One region of the Kitasatospora sp. NPDC101155 genome, then DNA from elsewhere that is predicted to be linked to it. Evidence: riboswitches for the same ligand, from Rfam matches in the RefSeq annotation. Region 1 holds a riboswitch; each other region holds the start of a gene.

Region 1 (4,205 bases):
CGAGCGGGAGCCGCGCCGGGGGCGCGATCCGGACAGCGAATCGAACGGGGGTCGCGTGGACGGCAGGGCGGAGCCGCGGGCGCCCCGGGCCGGTGGTGCTTCCCGGGGCGGCAACGGGCGGTCGGGTGGGCTGTCGCGGGGAAGTCGGATGGGCCGACCCTCACCCACAGGGCCAAATTTGGCCCCCGAAGCCGGGGCCGGCGCGGTCAGAGCAGGGGGGTGAGCCAGCGACGGAGGAGTTCGGTGTAGTGGTCGGGGGCGGAGTTCCACAGGGCGGCGTGGTCGGCGCCCGGGAAGGCCTGCAGGTTGACCACGTCCGGGCGGGCGGCCGCGAGGCGCTGGGCGGCGCCGAAGGGGGCTATCCGGTCGCTGGGGCTGTGCAGCACCAGGGTGGGGGCGTGCAGGTCCGCTCCCTCGGCGAGCCGGGCGAAGTCGGCGAGGTCGACGCCGGTGCGCCCCTCGGCGGCCAGGGCGCCCAGCTCGGCGGCGACGCCCGTGAAGCCGGCCCGGGCGGCGTCGCGGCGGGCGGAGGCGGGCAGGTCGAGGACGGGCGAGTCGAGGATCAGCCCGCTGATGGTGTGCGCCCACGCGGAGCGGGCCGCCGCGTGCAGGACCATGGTGGCGCCCAACGACCAGCCGTACAGGATCACCCGGCCCGCACCGTGGTCGAGCGCCAGCCGTATCGCCGACTCGACGTCGCGCCACTCGGTCGCGCCGAAGTGGCTCAACCCGTCCGGGGAGGCGGGGGCGCCCGCGTCGCCGCGGTAGGTGACGGCGAGGACGGGCAGGCCGAGGCGGTCGAGGACGGGCAGGACCGGGAGGGTCTGCTGGCGGTCGGCCTCGGTGCCGTGGACGAGGATCACCCAGGTACCGCGCTTGCCGTCGAGGTGCCAGGCCGGGAGGGCGCCCAGCTCGCCGTCGGCGCTGGTGTCACTGAAGGCCAGGCCGAGCGCCTCGGTGGGGTCGCCGAGCAGCACGCGGGGGGTGAAGTGCACCTCGGTGCCGGGCGTGAGGGTGCCCCGGTCCGCGCGGACGAGCCGCCGGGTGACGCCCTGCTCGTCGCTGTGCAGGATCTCCTCGACCACCGCGTGCCCGCCGCCCTCCCACTCGACGGCCCAGCGGCCGCGCCGCAGGCTCTCGGGGCGGCGGGTGAAGGTGACCCGGCCGGCGGCGAGGCTCTGCACCAGGATGGGCCCGGACTCCTGCACGGCCGCCCCTGGCCCCGCACCCGGCCCCGCGCCCGGATGGACCATCCGCTCGGAGGCCCGGCGGCCGATCACCAGGACGACGGCCCCGGCCCCGACGGCAGCGGCGGCCACGACCGCTGCGGTTCGCCAACGCATATCGTTCCCCGCTCTGCTTCACGGACCCGGACGGTGTTCGTACACCAGTTCACCAGGGTCGTGCTCCCCAGGCCACCGGAATGGGCCATCCGGGGAATGGGAAGGGAACCGGGGCACGGGGGAGGAAGAGGAGCCTCAGACCGGAACGGCCGTCGGCTGGGCCGCGAGCAGCTGCCAGAACCGGGGGGTGAGCGGCGGGGCGGGGATGCGGGGCACGCTGGGGGTGCCCCAGTGGGTGGGGACGTGGTGTTCCTGGTGGAGGACGGGGAGGACGGCTGCGAGGTCCGGCTCGGGGACGGGGACGAGACGGGCGAGGGCGCGCAGATGGGGCTGCCAGCGGCCGGCGACGCACTGGCGCAGCAGCCGGTCCAGGGCCTCGGCGCGGCCGGTGGCCTCGACCAGCTCGGTCAGCCGCAGGCCGAGGACCTGGGCGAGGGCGTGGGTCTGGTCCGGGTCGCCGTCCCAGTAGCCGGTCAGTTCGGCCTGCTGGTAGGCGGGCAGGGACATGCCGACGCGTTCGGCCACGGCCTCCTGGCCGAGTTCGCGGGCGATGCGGTGGTCCCGCAGGCGCGTCGGGCGCGCCCCCATCAGGTCGGCGGCGGGGCACCAGAGGGCGCGGGCGAGGGCGATGAGCTCGGCCTCGCCGGGCCTCAGGTCGCCGTTCTCCCAGGCGAGGACGTGGCCGAACAGCAGCCGTACGCCGTGGGCGGCCATACCCTCGGCGACCTGTTCGGGGGTCAGGCCGAGGCCGACCCGGTGGGCGCGTGCGGCCTCGGGCGAGAACGGCACCGGGGGCGGGGCGGCGGCGGGGGTCTTTCTGCGGCGCATGGCACCGAACGGTAGGCGCGGCCCTCGGCGCGCCCCCAGCCCCGGAACGCACGAAGCGGGACTGACGGGCCCTCCGCCGCGCTGGGCGATCGCACAGTGACGGCACCCGGCCGCCGTGCGGCCGCCGTGTGACCAACCCCTCCGTGACCTCGGTTGACGCGTGGATCGGCCGCGTGATGGGATCCTTGCGCCAAACGGAGGCATGGAGAGGAAGCCGGTGCGAATCCGGCGCGGTCCCGCCACTGTCACCGGGGAGCACGCTCGGAAGGTGTCACGGCGGGCCGTCAGAAGCCGCTGGAAGGCCCGGGGGTGCGTCCGACCCGGAAGCCAGGAGACTCTCGCCCCCGGTACGTCGATCCAGGGCGCGGACCCTGAGTGAGGACACGCACGCGATGCAGCCTGCCCCGCCCCATCGGACCCCGAGCTGCCCACCGCAGTGCGCCCGCTGACCCGCGCCGCCGCCTTCGCGCTGGGCGCCGTCGCGGGCTACGCCGTCGACGCCCGCTTCGCCGACCCCCGCCGCGGCCACCCCGTCGCGCTCTTCGGCAGCGCCGCGACCCGCCTCGAACGGCGCCTGTGGCGCGACGGCCGCACGGCCGGGACGGCGTACACGGCGCTGTGCGTGGGCGCGGTCACGGCCGGCACGCTGGCCCTGGACCGTACGGTGGGACGCCGTCCGCTGGGGCGGGCGGCACTGGCCGCGGCGGCGACCTGGACGGTGCTCGGCGGCACCTCGCTGACCCGGGAGGCGCGCACCATCGGCCGCTCCCTCGCCGCGGGCGATCTGACGGCCGCCCGGGAACGGCTGCCGCACCTGTGCGGGCGGGACCCGAGCGCGCTGGACGAACAGCAGATCGCCCGGGCCGTGGTCGAGTCGGTGGCCGAGAACACCGCCGACGCCGTGGTGAACGCCCTGACCTGGGGCGCCCTGGCGGGCTCGCCGGGCCTGCTGGCCTTCCGCGCGGTAAACACCCTGGACGCGATGGTGGGCCACCGCTCGCCCCGCTACGCCCGCTTCGGCTGGGCCTCGGCCCGGCTGGACGACGTGGCCGGCTGGCCGGGCGCCCGGCTCACCGCGTTGCTGACGGTGGCCGCCGCACCCGAGCCCCGGACCGCCTGGCGGGTCTGGCGGCGGGACGGCTCCGCGCACCCGAGCCCGAACGCGGGCCAGGCCGAGTCGGCCTTCGCCGGCGCGGTGGGCGTGCGGCTGGGCGGGACCTTGCAGTACGGGGAGCGCGTGGAGCACCGGCCGGTGCTGGGCGCAGAGTTGCGGCCGGTGACGGTGGACGACATCGAGCGGGCCTGCACGCTGTCCCGGCGGGTGGGCGCGCTGGCGCTGGGTACGACGGTCGCGGGGCACGTCCTGCTGCGGCTCCTGATGAAGAGGGGTGGGGCATGACGAACGCGCTGCTGGTCGCCGGGACGACCTCGGACGCGGGCAAGAGCGTGGTGACGGCCGGGATCTGCCGCTGGCTGGCCCGCCAGGGCGTGCGGGTCGCGCCGTTCAAGGCACAGAACATGTCGCTGAACTCCTTCGTCACCGCCGACGGTGCCGAGATCGGCCGCGCCCAGGCGATGCAGGCCCAGGCCGCCCGGGTGGAGCCGGAGGCGGCGATGAACCCGGTGCTGCTCAAGCCCGGCGCGGACGGCCGCAGCCAGGTGGTGCTGCTCGGCCGGCCGGTGGCCGAGGTGGGCGCGCTGGACTACCGGGAGCGCAAGCCCGTCCTGCTCGAACGCTCCCTGGAGTGCCTGGCGGACCTGCGCCGCCGCTTCGACGTGGTGGTCTGCGAGGGCGCCGGCTCGCCCGCCGAGATCAACCTGCGCGACCGGGACATCGCCAACATGGGCCTGGCCACGGCCGCCGGACTGCCCGTCGTGGTGGTCGGCGACATCGACCGCGGCGGGGTCTTCGCCGCGATGTACGGGACGCTGGCGCTGCTGTCGGCCGAGGACCAGCGGCACGTGGCGGGCTGGTTCGTCAACAAGTTCCGCGGCGACGCGCGGCTGCTGGCGCCCGGGCTGGAGATGCTGCAC
Region 2 (4,205 bases), on a different contig from region 1:
CTGCTCGGCCAGGTCGGCGGAGCGCTCGTAGGCGGTGAGCATGATGCGCTCGGCGATCAGCGTCGACAGCTGCTTCGCCTCCGCCGAGTCGAAGTCGATCCGCAGCTTGAAGAAGACGTCCTGCAGGCCCATCACGCCGAGGCCGACCGGCCGCCAGCGGGAGTTGGAGGTGCCGGCCTCGGTGGTCGGGTAGAAGTTGATGTCCACCACGCGGTCGAGGAAGGTGACGGCGGTGCGCACGGTGGCGTCCAGCCGCTCCCAGTCCATCGCACCGAGCAGGTCCTCGACCGAGGCACCGGCGGCCACGTGCGCGCCGAGGTTGACCGAGCCGAGGTTGCAGACGGCGGTCTCGGAGTCGTCCGTGACCTCCAGGATCTCGGTGCACAGGTTGGAGGAGTGCACCGTGCGGCCCGGCAGCGCGGTCTGGTTGGCGGCGCGGTTGGAGGCGTCCTTGAAGGTCATCCAGCCGTTGCCGGTCTGCGCCAGGGTGCGCATCATGCGGGCGTACAGGGTCTGCGCCGGGATGGTGCGCACGGCCTTGCCGGCCAGCTCGGCCTTGCGGTAGGCCTCGTCGAAGTCGGCCCCCCACAGGTCGACCAGCTCGGGCACGTCGGCGGGGGAGAACAGCGACCAGTCGGCGTTGGCGTTGACCCGGCGCATGAACTCGTCCGGGATCCAGTGCGCCAGGTTGAGGTTGTGGGTGCGGCGCGCCTCCTCACCGGTGTTGTCGCGCAGCTCCAGGAACTCCTCGATGTCGGCGTGCCAGGTCTCCAGGTAGACGCAGGCCGCGCCCTTGCGGCGGCCGCCCTGGTTGACCGCGGCGACCGAGGAGTCGAGGGTGCGCAGGAACGGGACGATGCCGTTGGACTTGCCGTTGGTGCCGCGGATCAGGCTGCCACGCGAGCGGATGCGCGAGTAGGACAGGCCGATGCCGCCGGCGTGCTTGGACAGCCGGGCGATCTGCGCGTAGCGGTTGTAGATCGAGTCCAGGTTGTCCAGCGGGGAGTCGAGCAGGTAGCAGCTCGACATCTGCGGGTGCCGGGTGCCGGAGTTGAAGAGCGTCGGCGAGGAGGTCAGGTACTCCAGGCGGCTCATCAGGCCGTACAGCTCGGCCACCTCGCGCACCGACTGCTCGGAGTCGCCGACCGCCAGGCCGCAGGCGACGCGGAGCAGGAAGTGCTGCGGGGTCTCGATCACCTTGCGGGTGATCGGGTGGCGCAGCAGGTAGCGGGACTGCACGGTGCGCAGGCCGAAGTACTCGAAGCGGTCGTCGCCAGCGGCGTCGATCAGCGCGTCCAGGGCGGCGGCATGCTTGGCGACGAAGGCCGCGGTGGTGTCGCCGATCAGGCCCTCGGCGTGGCCGACGGCGATCGAGGCGGAGAAGGACACCGAGCCCTGGCTGTTCGCCTCGTCGACGATCTCCAGGGCGAGCAGGCGGGCCGCCAGCTTCGAGTACTGGGGGTCCTCGGCGATCATCGACGCGGCGGCGTCCACGGCCAGCCCGCGCAGCTCGGCGAAGTCCGAGCCGGCGTGGCGGCCGCGCAGCGCGGCGGCGGCGACATGGCCGGGGTCCACCTCGGTGAGGTCGGCGCTCCGGTCGGTGAGAAGCCGCAGCAGCGCTCCGCCGGGGTCGGAGACCGTCCGGTCGGTGAAGGCGGTACCGGAGCCCTGGGCGGGCAGGGTGGCTGAGGCAGCGGTGGTCAAGGCGCTCTCTCCTGGCGGCGATCGGCGGCAGTGATCGGGTGGCACCGGACCGATCTGGGCAGGGGAGCACGGCGCGAACGCAAACGGCGCCGCGCGACGGTGTCTCCCCGGCCCGCCCGCGAGGCCCGGAGGTGTACTGCTGGTGCTGGCGCGGCCTCTGCGGGAGGGCCGTGGGCACGCCGTCGGCAGGTACTCGGACTCGCGGACACGGCTGCTGGAGCCGCCCGCACACCGCTGCGGGGCAGTCCCGGATTCCCACCGGGTTCCCCTGCATCGACAGCAGGAACGAGCATACATGTAGTGGTGCCTCACTGATGTGGCACCACATGTAGTGCGGCGTGGTGTGTTGGCGCGATGACCGGCGGTACCGGGGCGGGTGGCGGTTCGTGCCCGTCCGGTGCCCGGATCCGCGCCTCGGGCGGCCCGGATCCACACGCCCGCGTCCTGGTTTCGGCACGGAATGGTCACCGGGCGGATCGACGGTCAGGGGGATGCCCTACGATCTGGGCGCATGAGCGACGGAACCGGCGTACCTGGGCACGGGCCGCAGGGAACGCCTCCCGCCGGGCCGGGGGGCGCACAGAATCAGCAGTCGGTGGCGCCGGGTCCGGTGCCGCCGCCGAGCGGCGGTTTCGGCCCGCCGCCGGCCTCGTACGGGCCGGTGGTGCCGTCCGCGCAGCCGCTCTCGCAGCCCGTCCCGCCGGTGCCGCAGCCCCGGCCGCAGCCGGTCGCGCAGCCCCAGCCCCAGCCGATGCCGCAGCCGCAGCCGCAGCCGCAGTCGCAGCCGGTGCAGCCGACGGCCCCTCAGCCGCAGTGGCAGCAGCAGCCGCCCCAGCAGCCCGTGCCGCCGCAGCGCGTCGAGCCGAACTGGGAGGCGCTGGCGGACCGCAACGAGGCCGACGGCAAGCGCAAGCGCCGGATGAGGGTCATCGGCATCGTGGCCGCCGTCGTCGTGGTGGGTGGTCTGGCCGCGGGCGGCGTGCTGCTCATGGGCAAGAAGGACGACACCAAGAAGGTCGGTCCGGTCACCACCGCGTCCGCCTCGAACAAGCCGACCCCCGGGCCGTCGAGCGCGAGCGCGACCCCGGGCGGCCAGACGGACGACCCGTCGAAGCCGATCTGGGAAGCCGCCACCGACCCGGCGCCGCAGGACGCGGGGGCGCTGTTCTCCGCGATGCAGGTGACGGTCAACGGCGCGACCTGGAACCGGACCGTGGTCTCGCTGGACCAGCCCTGCTGGGACGGCAACTCCACCACCGGCGGTCTCGGCAAGATCCTCGGCGACCAGGGCTGCCAGAAGGTGCTCCGGGCGACGTACGTCTCCGGCGACAGCGCGGTGACCGTCGGTGTCGCGGTCTTCGACCACAAGATCCAGGCCGAGACCGCGGTGAAGAACTACGCCGGCCAGCTCAAGGGCCTTCCGGCGCCCGGCGCCCCGGCGTTCTGCGCCAACCCCGGCTGCACCAGCACGCACAGCAGCCTGGGCCGGTACGACTACTTCACCGTCGAGGGTTCGGCGAAGGGCGGCAACGCCCCCGATGCCACCGCGACCGCGGCGGCCTCCGGTTTCGCCGAGCACGTGAAGGGCCAGCTGCTCCAGCGGGCCAAGGCGGCGGGCTCCGCCACGCCCGGTTCGCAGGGCACGCCGGCGGCCACCCCGGCCGGCTGACCTGCCGTGACACCCCGGTGCCGGCGGATCCGTTCGCCGGGGCCGGGGGAGTGTGGCAGGCTCTCAGGGGTCATTCGTACGTGTGTTCCGGTTGCGTCCGTGGGGGTCGGTGCCGGCAAGCAACCGGAGGAGCGGTCGTGGCCCTGCCCAGTGCCCTGCGCGGCAAGCCCGCCCTCCTGGCCGCGGCAGGGATCGTGGTCGTCGCGGGCACCTTCGCGCTGCTCGGCCGGGACGACCGGGTCGACGGCGAACAGCCCGCGCGGGTACCGGTGTCGGTGGGCGCCCCCGGACGCACCCTGCCGCCGGACGTGGGCCGGGACCTGCTGGCCCGGGACCCACAGGCCTCGCCGAACGCCCGCGCCGTCCAGCAGTTCCTCGCGGACCTGGAGAGCCAGGCCCGCACCGGGCAGAGCGGCGGCACGGTGATCGGCCAGCACGTCGAGGCGCACAACGAGCGCAACAACCCCGAGTACGGCGACTACCGGGGCACCAAGCAGGTCGGCTACTACTACAAGAAGGCCGCCGACATCACCGGCAGGCTGCCCGGCTTCCTGGAGACCGACCTCGGCCCCGGATACGGCCAGAACGCCTGGGGCGTGGGCAACCCGCGCTCCTACTCGGCCGGCCGCTGGCCCACCTGCCGGACCGGCTGGCAGTACACAGACGACGCCGTCGACCTGATGACCGCCGTCTGGTCCGGCCACCCGCGCGCCGACGACGGCACCTACGGCAGCTCCGGCGTCCAGCAGAACTGCGACGGCAGCAGCACCGAACTGCCGGACAACGGCGGCGCCCCGGCCGGGATCGTCGGCATGTCCTTCCACGAGCCCTA
Region 3 (4,205 bases), on a different contig from region 1:
ACGCCGAGCGCGTCGCCGAGCCGGACCACGGTGGCCACGCTCGGGTTGGTGCGGCCCTGCTCGATCTGGACGATCATGCCGCGGCTCACCCCGGAGCGGGCGGCGAGGGCGTCCAGGGTGTGGCCGCGCTCGGCGCGCAGTCGCTTGAGGTTCCGGGCGAGGGCCTGGGAGACGAGGTCGGGGTCCGGCACGCGGGCAGTCCTCCGGTGTCCACAATACGGAAAGTGCAGAATATTGTTCGGCGAGGTGCAGCTCAGTGAACTACGCTGCCTTCTCGGCAACGAGTCCATCCGACTGTACTTCGGAGTGCATTGTGCTGTCCTCGATCTCCTGGCACCTCCAGTGACCGTCCTGCTCGCCCTCTCCGCCAGCCTGCTCACCGGCCTGGGCGACTTCGGCGGCGGCGTCCTCACCCGCCGACTGCCCGCGCTCGCCGTCGTGGTCGTCTCCCAGACCGCGGCCACCGTCGTCCTCCTCCTCGCGGTCCTGGCCACCGGCGGCTGGGCGGACGCCTCCCCCGCCCTCTGGTACGCCGTCGCCGCCGGGGTGATCGGCCCGTTCGCGATGCTCGCCTTCTACCGGGCGCTCGCGCTCGGCCCGATGGGCGTGGTGTCCCCGCTGGCCACCGTCGGCGTCGTGGTGCCGGTCGGCGTCGGGCTGGCGCTCGGCGAGCGGCCCGGTCTCGGCCAGGTGGCCGGGATCGCGGTGGCCGTGGCCGGCGTGGTGCTGGCCGGCGGCCCCGAGCGCGGCGGGCCGTCCGCCGCCCGTACGGCCCTGCTGCTCACCCTGGCCGCCGCGTTCGGCTTCGGCGCCAACATGGCCCTGCTCGCCCAGGCCTCGGCCGGCGGCGGGTTGCTGCTCGTGCTGTGCGTCCAGCGGCTCGTCAACGTCGCCGTCGGCGGCGCCGCGCTGCTGTTCGGCCTGCGCGGTACCGACACCTCCGGGCTGCTGCCCGAGCTGCGCGCCCGGCTGCCCCTGCTCACCGCCGTCGGGCTGGCCGACGTCGCCGGCAACGCCACGTACGCGATGGCCTCGCACAGCGGCTCGGCGGCGGTGGCCGCCGTGCTCGCCTCGCTCTACCCCGTGGTCACCGCGCTGCTGGCGCGCGGAGTACTCAAGGAGCGGCTGCGCCCGGTCCAGGTGGTCGGCGCCGGGCTCGCCGTCGCGGGCACGCTGCTGCTCGCGGCAGCGTGACCGACGGACTACTCCGCGGGCGTCCAGCGCTTCTCGACCCCGGCCAGCTTCCAGTAGGCGATCGCGATCGCCCACACCACCACGAACAGCCCGGCGATCGCGTACCCGACGTTGTCCAGCGAGATGTCCGCGATGAACCCGGTGACCGGGTCGGTCAGGTCGAGCTTCTCGTGCAGCACCCCGACCAGCTCGATGGTGCCGATGATGAAGGCCACCGCGATCGACAGCCCGGTGATGGTCAGGTTGTAGTACACCTTGCGCACCGGGTTGGAGAACGCCCACTGGTACGCGAAGTTCATGAAGGTCCCGTCCAGGGTGTCGAACAGGCTCATCCCCGCCGCGAACAGCAGCGGCAGGCAGACGATCGCGTACCAGGGCAGCCCGGCCGCCGCACCCGAGCCGGCCATCACCATCAGGGTGACCTCGGTCGCGGTGTCGAAGCCCAGGCCCAGCACCATGCCCACCGGGAACATCTGTCCGGGCCGGGTGATCGAGCGGGTCGCCCGGTTCAGCACCCGGGCCATGAAGCCGCGCGAGTTGAGGTGCTCCTCCAGCTGCGCCTCGTCGTACTTCCCGGCCCGCATCGAGCGGAACACCTTGAGGATGCCGACCAGCGCCGCCAGGTTGAGCGCGCCGATCAGGTAGAGGAAGGCGCCGGAGGCCGTGGTGCCGACCAGCCCGAGCCACTTGTGGGTGGCCGAGTCGTCGTCCATCAGCGTGTTCGCCAGCTGGGCGCCGCCCGCCACCAGGGCGGCCATGAGGACCACCATCGAGGAGTGCCCGAGGGCGAACCAGAACCCGACCGAGACCGGCCGCTTGCCGTCCGCCATCAGCTTGCGGGTGGTGTTGTCGATCACCGCGATGTGGTCGGCGTCGAAGGCGTGCCGCATGCCGAGGGTGTACGCGGTGATACCCAGGCCCACCCCGAAGACCTGGGTCCCGACCGCGTAGTTGTGCGGCGCGACCAGGAAGACGAGCGTCCCGAAGGCCACCACGTGCATGGCCAGGATCACCCCCATCAACCCGGCCGTGCGGATGGTGTCCTCGCGCTTCCACCTGAAGGTGGGCAGGACCGAGGGGGCCGCCTCCGTGGGAGTGGCGGTTTCGGGCAGGGTCATCTTCGGATCACGCTCCAGCACCTCGTGGAAAGACTTCGTGAGATGCCGTGGCCGGTCTCCTGGCTTACGGGGCTTCCGGACCCGCCTTCCCAGGCGCACGAGGCGCCCAGTGGCACGTGGGTTCGGACAACTCTCCCCCGATCACAGTGGCGAGGGCCGCTCCGGACTGGGACCCCTGAGGGTCCGTCACCGGTCTTCCCGAGCACCACGGCGGGGAACACCGTAGGGGCAGTCCACCACCCTCGCAAGGTTGCGCACCTGTGCAGGTGTCCAGGATCACAGGTCGTGAGCTGCCAGAATGTCCGCATGCATCTCGTACCGGCCGACCGCGCGGGCCACCGCACCATCGACGGCCACCGGGTCTGCGAGGCCATCGCCGCGATCGGCGACACCGCGCACGTCCGGTCCTGGGCCGAGCGGTTCTCCCTGCTCGCCGACCCCGGACGGCTCGCCCTGCTGCTCGCCCTGCACCGGGCTGGCCCGCTCGCCGTCAGCGACCTGGCGGTTGCCACCGGCATGCGCGACCCCGCCGTCTCCCAGGCCCTGCGACTGCTGCGCACGGCGGGCGTGGTCACCGGGGACAAGGACGGACGCGTGGTGCGCTACCGGCTCGTGGACGACAGCATGCGCCCCCTCCTCGACGAGTGCGCCGCCGGAGAACACCACGAACCCACCGCAGCGGCGGGCTGACCGACACTCGGGCCCGGCCGTCTCTCGCAAGGGGCCCCCGGGAGCGGCCCGGATGAGTACGATCATGAGGTGCCGTCCCACCCCCACGTCTGGCCCGCCGACCGCTGGAACACCCGCCCGGTCAAGGCCCGCGTGCTGGCGGTCGCCCGCACCCTCACCTCGGCGACCCGGGTCCTGGACGTCCTCACCCTGCTGAACCAGGACGGCATCGAGCGGTACTTCACCGTCAACCCCGGCTCCGCCTTCGCCGACCGCGGCCTCACCGACTACCTGCGCGACCTGCCCGGCTACACCGTGCTGGAGTGGGAGGACGCCGTCCGCCGCCGCTTCGACCTGGCCGTCGCCTGCGCCGTCCACGCCTCCATGCACCGGCTGGACGCCCACCTGGTCGTCCTCCCGCACGGCGCCGGCTACAACCGCCTGGTCACCGAGTCCACCGGCGACACGGTCAGCGCCGCGGGCCTGTCCCGCAACGAACTCACCCACCGGGGGCGGGTGTTCGTGGACGTCCTCGGCCTCTCCCACCCCGAGCAGCTGGACCGGCTGCGGGTCTCCTGCCCCGAGGCCCTGGACGTCGCCCGGGTCGTCGGCGACCCGTGCTTCGACCGGATCCTCGGCAGCGTACGCTCCCGGGACGCCTACCGCGCCGCACTCGGCGCCGTCGACGGCCGCCGGCTCGTCGTCGTCAACTCCACCTGGAGCGGGCACTCGTTACTCGGCCGCCGCCCCGACCTGCCCCGCCGCCTGGTCCGCCGGCTGCCCGCCGACGAGTACACGGTGGCCGTCGTGCTGCACCCCAACATCTGGAGCCGGCACGACCCCGAGACGCTGCTCGACGACGCCCGCCGGATGGGCCTGCGGCTGATCCCGCCGCACCAGGGCTGGCAGGCCGCACTGGTCGCCGCCGACTGCCTGATCGGCGACCACGGCTCGGTCTCCGTCTACGGCGCCGCCCTGGGCCGCCGCACCCTGCTGGTCGCCACCGGCGCCGCCGAACTCGACCCGCACTCCCCCAGCTACGCCTTCGGCCAGGCCGCGCCCGTCCTCGACCCGGACGGCGACCTCGCCGCCCAGCTCGAACAGGCCCTGGCCCGGGACCCGGCCGACCTCAGCGACATCACCGACCGCTCGCTCGCCCACCACGGCGAATCCGCCCGGCTGCTGCGCCCGCTGCTCTACTCCTTCCTGGAGCGCCTGGACGAA

What was found. Region 1 has a riboswitch for cobalamin ahead of ACIRYZ_RS43370 (cobalamin biosynthesis protein). Riboswitches for the same ligand answer to the same signal wherever they lie in the genome.
Region 2: it holds a riboswitch for cobalamin, as region 1 does, so the genes downstream of both, ACIRYZ_RS11745 (ribonucleoside-diphosphate reductase subunit alpha) here and ACIRYZ_RS43370 (cobalamin biosynthesis protein) in region 1, are expected to answer to the same signal.
Region 3: it holds a riboswitch for cobalamin, as region 1 does, so the genes downstream of both, ACIRYZ_RS19645 (HoxN/HupN/NixA family nickel/cobalt transporter) here and ACIRYZ_RS43370 (cobalamin biosynthesis protein) in region 1, are expected to answer to the same signal.

The regions. Positions count from the first base shown of each region.
Region 1 covers NZ_JBIWPN010000076.1:11,468-15,672, reverse strand. The annotation lists gene ACIRYZ_RS43380 (alpha/beta hydrolase family protein) at 207-1,343, opposite strand; gene ACIRYZ_RS43375 (helix-turn-helix domain-containing protein) at 1,479-2,171, opposite strand; cobalamin riboswitch at 2,378-2,509, shown strand; gene ACIRYZ_RS43370 (cobalamin biosynthesis protein) at 2,608-3,570, shown strand; gene ACIRYZ_RS43365 (cobyric acid synthase) at 3,567-4,205, shown strand, end outside.
Region 2 covers NZ_JBIWPN010000006.1:202,064-206,268, forward strand. The annotation lists gene ACIRYZ_RS11745 (ribonucleoside-diphosphate reductase subunit alpha) at 1-1,680, opposite strand, end outside; cobalamin riboswitch at 1,871-2,014, opposite strand; gene ACIRYZ_RS11750 (hypothetical protein) at 2,216-3,373, shown strand; gene ACIRYZ_RS11755 (glycoside hydrolase family 26 protein) at 3,511-4,205, shown strand, end outside.
Region 3 covers NZ_JBIWPN010000012.1:30,782-34,986, forward strand. The annotation lists gene ACIRYZ_RS19635 (helix-turn-helix domain-containing protein) at 1-191, opposite strand, end outside; gene ACIRYZ_RS19640 (EamA family transporter) at 343-1,194, shown strand; gene ACIRYZ_RS19645 (HoxN/HupN/NixA family nickel/cobalt transporter) at 1,203-2,312, opposite strand; cobalamin riboswitch at 2,344-2,537, opposite strand; gene ACIRYZ_RS19650 (ArsR/SmtB family transcription factor) at 2,619-3,002, shown strand; gene ACIRYZ_RS19655 (hypothetical protein) at 3,072-4,205, shown strand, end outside.